Regions from separate parts of the Pantoea sp. Z09 genome, predicted to be linked through region 2. Evidence: predicted binding sites of a transcription regulator. Region 2 holds the regulator's gene; the other holds the start of a gene.
What was found. The regulator PurR, encoded in region 2, represses purine synthesis genes. The targets are predictions, from matches to a motif close to CANGCAAACGTTTGCNTG.
Positions count from the first base shown of each region.

Region 1: the regulator PurR is predicted to act here: its motif matches at 2,685-2,702, upstream of MC269_RS17065 (NCS2 family permease).

Region 1 covers NZ_CP092373.1:3,561,736-3,565,444, forward strand. Annotated here, with positions in the region: gene MC269_RS17060 (Na+/H+ antiporter) at 1-1,088, opposite strand, end outside; gene MC269_RS17065 (NCS2 family permease) at 1,239-2,588, opposite strand; gene MC269_RS17070 (glutathione S-transferase family protein) at 2,900-3,565, opposite strand; gene soxR (redox-sensitive transcriptional activator SoxR) at 3,611-3,709, opposite strand, start outside.
Region 2 covers NZ_CP092373.1:2,089,277-2,092,985, forward strand. Annotated here, with positions in the region: gene rnt (ribonuclease T) at 1-187, shown strand, start outside; gene MC269_RS09995 (Grx4 family monothiol glutaredoxin) at 223-558, opposite strand; gene MC269_RS10000 (C40 family peptidase) at 921-1,721, shown strand; gene MC269_RS10005 (YnhF family membrane protein) at 1,767-1,856, opposite strand; gene purR (HTH-type transcriptional repressor PurR) at 2,142-3,167, shown strand; gene punR (DNA-binding transcriptional activator PunR) at 3,164-3,709, opposite strand, start outside.

The DNA.
Region 1 (3,709 bases), 1.5 Mb from region 2:
ATCAGCAGCTCGCGCAGCGAGTAATTGGCGAACTCCATCGGCTTCTTCTTCAGCACGCGCTTGCTGAGGCGCTGCATGATCCAGAGCCAGCCGAAACGCACCACCATCAGCGCGCCGTAGACCAGGATAATGTCGCTACACAGCATCCACAGCTCGACGTTGGGATCGGCGGTGGCCGTGTCAATCGAGGTGCCGATAATGTCCGGCAGCTGCAGGCCGAGCATCAGGAACACCATGCCGTTGAACACGAACTCCAGCATCTGCCAGACGCTGTTGGCGCGCAGACGCATCGCCAGCGGCGCCTGACGGATAATGCCGGAGCGGGTAATGGTCATGCCCGCCGCGACCGCCGCCAGGATGCCGGAGACGCCGAGATGTTCGGCGATCAGATAGGAGGCGAACGGCAGCAGCAGCAGCAGCACGGTCTGCGTCGCCGGATCGTCGCCGCTCCAGCGGCTCAGCAGACGCAGCGATTTGCCGTAGAGCCAGCAGACCGCGACGCCCGCAATCAGGCCGCCAATCGCCACCTTAAGAAACTCGACGCTGGCGCCGCCCCAGGTGAACACCATGGTGCCCATCGCGACCGCGACGGCGAACTTCAGCGACACCAGGCCGGAGGCGTCGTTCATCAGCGCCTCGCCCTGCACGATCGACATGATTTTTTTCGGGATGCGTCCCTCGCCGACAATGCCGGAGAGCGCCACGGCGTCGGTAGGCGACAGCACGGCCGCCAGCGCAAAGGCGGGGATCAGCGGGATGCCCGGCACCGTCCAGTAGATCAGATAGCCGATGCCGACCACGGTAATCAGCACCAGTACCAGCGCCAGGCCGATGATCTCCCGGCCATGATGCAGGAACTCGCTGATCGGCGTTTTCCAGCCGTCGGCAAACAGCAGCGGCGGAATAAACAGCACCAGGAAGAGTTCGGGATCGAAGTCGACATGCAGGCCAAACGTCGGCCAGGCGAGCAGCGCCCCGGCGAGGATCTGCACCAGCGGCAGCGGGATCTGGAACGGCAAGATGCGCGCGGCCACCCCGGAGAGCGACACCACCAGCGTCATAATGAGAATAGTGAAGAAGATTTCCATGCTTTCCTTAGGCGAATCGTAACGTCAGAAAAAATGTTGTAAGCGCTAAAGTGTAAAGCAAAGTGCGCAGGGAATAACAAGGCACGCGTGCGGCGATGCGAAATTTTAGGAGAAAGTAACGGGCGAGACGCCGCTCGCCCGCTTTTTGCGTCAGATTGCCCAGCCGCCGGCGTAAAAAATCACCAGCGCCACAGCGATGACAACGGTGCCGACGTTGAGCCTGCGCCATTCCCCGGCAAACAGGCGGCCCACCACCAGCGTGGCGAAGCCCAGCATGATGCCGGTCACGATATTGCAGGTCAGCACGATAAACACTGCGGTCAGCAGGCCGGACATCGCGTCGACGAAGTCGCCGAAGTCGATTTTCGCCACGTTGCTGAGCATCAGCAGGCCGACATACATCAGCGCCGGCGCGGTGGCGTAGGCAGGCACCAGATAGGCCAGCGGCGACATAAACAGGATCGCCAGGAACAGCAGGCCCACCACAATCGCCGTCAGGCCGGTTTTGCCGCCCGCCGCCGTGCCGGCCGCGGATTCGATATAGACCGCCGCCGGCGAGGCGCCGACCAGACCGGCAAACAGGCTGCTGACGGAATCGGTGGTCAGCGCGCGGCCGCCGTTGATGATCTGGCCTTTTTCATCCAGCAGATTCGCCTGCCCCGCCACCGCACGGATGGTGCCGGTGGCGTCAAACACCGCCGTCATCACCAGCGCCAGTACGCTCGGCAGCACCGCCGGCTGCAGCGCGCCCATGATGTCGAGGCTGAACAGCAGCGACTGGCCCTGGCTGTCGCGCAGGCTTGGCAAAGCGAACAGCCCCTGAAACTTCACCGCCGGATCGAAGATCAGCCCGAGCACGGAAATGGCGATAATGGTGAGCAGAATGCCGCCCGGCACCCGGCGCTTCTCCAGCCCAAAGATCGCCGCCAGCCCCAACAGCGACATCATCACCGGAAACGAGGTGAAGTGTCCCAGCGCCACCGGCATGCCGGGCGCGGGGTTCTTCACCACCAGCCCGATGCCGTCCGCGGCGATCAGCAGCAGAAACAGGCCGATGCCGACGCCGGTGCCGTGCGCCACGCCCATCGGCAGGTTGCGCAAAATCCAGGCGCGGATGCCGGTAACGGAGATAAAGGTAAACAGCAGCCCCATCAGGAATACCGCGCCGAGCGCCACCGGCACGCTGATATGCTGGCCGAGCACCAGGCTAAAAGCGGTAAAGGCGGTGAGGGAGATGGCGCAGCCGATGGCCATCGGCAGGTTAGCCCACAGCCCCATAACGATGGAGCCGACGCTGGCGACCAGGCAGGTGGCGACAAACACCGCCGTCGGCGAGAAGCCCGCCTTGCCCAGCATGCCGGGCACCACGATCACCGAGTAGACCATCGCCAGGAAGGTGGTCAGTCCCGCCAGAATTTCCTGCCGGACGCTGCTGCCGCGTGCAGAAACAGAGAACCAGGCGTCCAGCTTGCCAGCGGACGAGCGTGATTCGTATGACATAGTTGAGCCTCAAGAATTTTTTGTTGTGTAAAACGCCCTGCGTCGCTGCCTGCAAAATCCCTGGTTATCGACCCGGCGCAATGGCGCACCAGACGGCAGGCAAACGTTTACTTCGCGGCGGATAGCTGTCCGCGATGCGGCCAGTTAAAAGGCAGGGGATTATCCGGCGTTTGGCAGCAGATTTTCAACTGCTTCCTTGCCTTAATTCAGGATAAAGAGGAGTGCGCGCGGCGCTTCCTGAAGAGTTGTGCGGCGGCACTGGCTGGCCGCCGCGACGTTACCTGCTGATGCGGCTCGCTTTATTATGCCGATCAGCCGCCTGGCAGCACCTCGCCGCCCTGCTGAATAGCGCGCTGCCAGGCGGCGCGCTGCTGAACGGTGTTGAGCCACGCCGCCGTGGCGGGCATATCCGCCAGCCCGCCGCGTGCCTGCAACGCCAGCAGCGGAAAGCTCATCTGAATATCGGCGATGCTGAAGCGTTTGCCGGCGAACCAGGGCTGCGCGGCCAGATGGCGCTCAATCATCTGGCGATGCGGCACCAGCTGCTTATCGAGCCAGGCCTTCTGCATGCCTTTGCCCAGCGCCGCGCCCGCCGGCCGCAGCAGCCAGGGCACCGGCGCCTTGCCGAGCCGACCAAAGACCAGCTTCATCACCAGCAGCGGCATCAGCGAGCCTTCAGCGTAGTGCAGCCAGTAGTTCGCCTGCAGGCGCGCCACGTCGTCGGCGGGCTTCAGCCGGTGTTCACTGTCATATTTGCCTTCCAGATAGGAGAGGATGGCGCCAGACTCGGCGACGACCTGGTTTTCATCGGTGATCACCGGCGACTTACCCAGCGGGTGCACCTTTTTCAACGCTTCTGGCGCCAGCATCGACGCTTCGCGCTGATAGCGTTTGATCTGATAAGGCACCTCCAGCTCTTCCAGTAGCCACAGCACGCGGTGCGAGCGCGACTGCTCAAGATGGTGAACAGTAATCATGTCGACTCCCTTTGATGAACCTCAGGCAAGTATAGCGCGCGCGCTTTAGCGCGGCGCATCGCCCTTCTCATCCTGTTCGGGGTCGAGCAGCACCGCGCCGGAGCCCTGCTGCGCCAGCCGGTCGCCGGGGTTGCGCAGCGGACA
Region 2 (3,709 bases):
GGTGCTGGCGAAAGCCTGCAAGGCGGCGGGCATGGATTTTGACAGCACGCAGGCGCACTCCGCGCTCTACGACACCGAGCAGACGGCGACGCTGTTTTGCGAGCTGGTGAACCGCTGGAAACGCCTGGGCGGCTGGCCACTGCCGATGGCAGAAGGCGACGACGAGCAGCAGGCCGCATCGGCCTGAGCATAAAAAAAGCCGACTGGCGTCGGCTCTTTTATTTATTCCGCTTCTTTGTGCTTTTCCGCGGTCTCTTTGATCAGCGACTGCAGTTCGCCACGCTGAAACATCTCCACGATAATGTCGCAGCCGCCCACCAGCTCGCCGTCAACCCACAGCTGCGGGAAGGTCGGCCAGTTGGCGTATTTCGGCAGCTCGGCGCGAATATCAGGGTTCTGCAGAATATCCACGTAGGCAAAGCGCTCGCCGCAGGCGGAAAGCGCCTGCACCGCCTGCGAGGAGAAACCGCAGCTTGGCAGCTTCGGCGAACCTTTCATGTACAGCAGGACCGGGTTTTCTGCGATCTGGCGCTGAATTTTTTCTACAGTACTCATAATTGCCTTCCTTAATTCCCTACTTCGTGTTTGTTTATTGTAGCGACTTCGCCCCATCACTGAAAACGACAATTTCTCGCTTGTCAGGTGAAACCGCCATGTTTGTTAAGTTCTCAGCTAAAGATCTGCTTTTTCCTGACGATAATCAAAACCTAAGCTATTCATAACTGGTAATAATTTTGCTGCTATAACCTGCTGAAATTGCTCATTTAAGAGCCAGTTGCAACCCTGTAACAGTTTAATAGAAAAATGGCTTAACTTTTGAAAAAAACCTGGCTTAGAATGGCCCCGGCGCTGATCACCGATCAGATTTTTCTAACCTCGTTACGGCCTGTTGTCGTAACCGCTAACCCTGAAACCGGACGATGCGATTACTGATTACGCTTTTTATCTTAGCTTTCGCGCAGCTGTTTCTGAACATTGCGTCGGCTTCGCCGCAAACGCCGGTTAACGCCAGTCTGCATAAAGCGGAAAAAAAGAGCGCGCGTGAAGATGAGCGGCGCAAACGCCGTCCGGTGAAAACCAGCGCCAAAAAATCTCGCCCCTCGACTGCGCAAAAACTCAAACTGAAAAAACAGCAGAAACTCGACACGGCCGCCCTCTCTCATCCCGTCAGCGACAAGAAAAAATCCGCTAAAAACACCCGTAAGCGCTATGGTCATCAGCGCCCGTTAAGCACGGCTAAAACCGCGGGCGCCGGGCTGCTGGAAGCGGACGATCCTACCACCATTAAAATGAGCAAGTCCCATCGCCTGCGCTATCAAAAAGCGCGCGAAACCGCGATGACCAAGCTGATGGGTCAGCTGGGCAAGCCTTATCAGTGGGGCGGCACCTCGCCGCATACCGGTTTCGACTGCAGCGGCCTGGTCTGGTACGCCTATAAGGACTTAGTGAAATTCCGTATCCCGCGCACCGCCAATGAGATGTACCACCTGCGCGACGCCGCAGAGGTGAAGCGCGAGTCGCTGGAGAAAGGCGATCTGGTCTTCTTCCGCATCAACGGCCGCGGCACGGCGGATCACGTTGGGGTTTACCTCGGCAACGGCAAGTTTATTCAGTCGCCGCGCACCGGGAAAGATATTCAGATTAGCGCGCTGTCGGAAGATTACTGGCAGCGCCACTATATCGGCGCGCGCCGTATGATGACGCCGAAAACCATTCGCTAAGAAAAAAGAAAACCGGGGATGTCCCCGGTTTTTTTATTGCTGCTGTTAGTGCATCACGGCGGTAAAGCTAAAGGCCACGATCATCAGCAGCGCCGCGCCGGTGGTCATCAGCGCCAGTTTTAAATCTGTGCTCATAGCTACTCCTTATCCACACATTTGTCAGGGTCTTGCGGATTTTCCCACAGTCGCCGGTAAAAATCTCGTTTTATCCCGCAAGCCTTGCTAGAATCCCCGCCTTTGTTGCGCAACTGACGCAACGCCCGTGCCGTTCGCACGCAACAGCCCCTGTTTTGTCCTGCCCAGTGCGTGTTTCACCGACAAAAAACTGTAGCGAATTAACAGAAAACCATCCTGGCGGACGCAAACGATTAACATTATGCTTATCAGCGGCTTACTGATAAGTTCTGGAGTCTCTTTTTAATGGCAACAATCAAAGATGTCGCGAAGCGTGCCGGTGTCTCCACAACCACCGTTTCTCACGTTATCAATAAAACGCGCTTTGTCGCGGAAGAGACGCGCAACGCCGTCTGGCAGGCGATTCAGGAACTGCACTACTCGCCCAGCGCCGTTGCGCGTAGCCTGAAGGTCAATCACACGAAAACGCTGGGGCTGCTTGCCACCTCCAGCGAGGCACCCTATTTCGCCGAAATCATCGAGGCGGTTGAGCATCACTGCTTTGAGCGCGGCTATACCCTGATCCTCGGCAATGCTCACAACGATCTGCAGAAACAGCGCGCCTACCTGTCGATGATGGCGCAAAAGCGCGTCGATGGCCTGCTGGTGATGTGCTCTGAGTATCCTGACGACCTGCTGAAGATGCTGGAAGAGAACCGCAATATTCCCATGGTGGTCATGGACTGGGGCGAATCGCGCGCCGACTTTACCGATACCGTGCTGGATAACGCTTTCCAGGGCGGCTATCTGGCGGGACGCTATCTGATCGAACGCGGTCACCGCGATATCGGCGCCATTCCCGGCCAGCTGGAGCGCAACACCGGCGGCGGACGCCACGCGGGCTTTTTAAAAGCGCTGGAGGAAGCGGGCATCGCGGTGCGCGCGGAGTGGATCGTGCAGGGTGATTTCGAGCCGGAGTCGGGCTACCAGGCGATGCAGCAGATCCTGCAGCAGAAGCAGCGCCCGACGGCGATTTTCTGCGGCGGCGATATCATGGCGATGGGCGCTATCTGCGCCGCCGACGAGATGGGACTGCGCGTGCCGCAGGATATTTCGGTGATCGGCTATGACAACGTGCGCAACGCGCGCTACTTCACGCCAGCGCTGACCACCGTGCATCAGCCGAAAGCGCAGCTGGGCGAGAAAGCGCTGGAGATGCTGCTGGACCGCATCACCAGCAAACGCGAAGAGTCGCAGACCATTGAGGTGCATCCGACCCTGATCGAGCGCCGCTCGGTCGGCGACGGCCCGTTCCGCGACTACCGCCGTTAATCCTCGCTCAGCCACTCCTGATTCAGGGTTTGCGCATCGCCCAGATAGCTAAGCAGCCAGCCTAGCGCGGGCGATGCGCCCGCTTCCGACCAGCTGACGCAGCAGGGACTCTCGGGAAAAGGCGCCGGCAGCGTCAGCTCCGCCAGATCGCCTTTATCCAGCAACGGGCGCGCCAGATGGCCCGGCATCATCGCCACGCATAATCCCTCCAGCACACACGCCAGCCCCGCCTGCCAGTCCGGCACCACCAGCCGTCGCTGATTGTCGAGCGTCCAGGTCATGCGGCGCGGCAGCGCGCGCGCGGTATCCTCCAGCACCAGCGACGGCCAGGCGCGCAGCGCGTCGTCATCGAGCCGCGGCAGCCGGGTGAGCGGATGCTGGCGCGCCACCACGCAGCGCCAGTTGAGCGCGCCCATATCGCGAAAGGAGAAGCGGCCGCCGACCGGGATCGCCTGCGTCGCGCCGATGGCGACGTCGACGCGTCCGTCAGCCAGCGCATCCCAGACGCCGTTAAAAACTTCGTAGCTGATGTGCAATTCCAT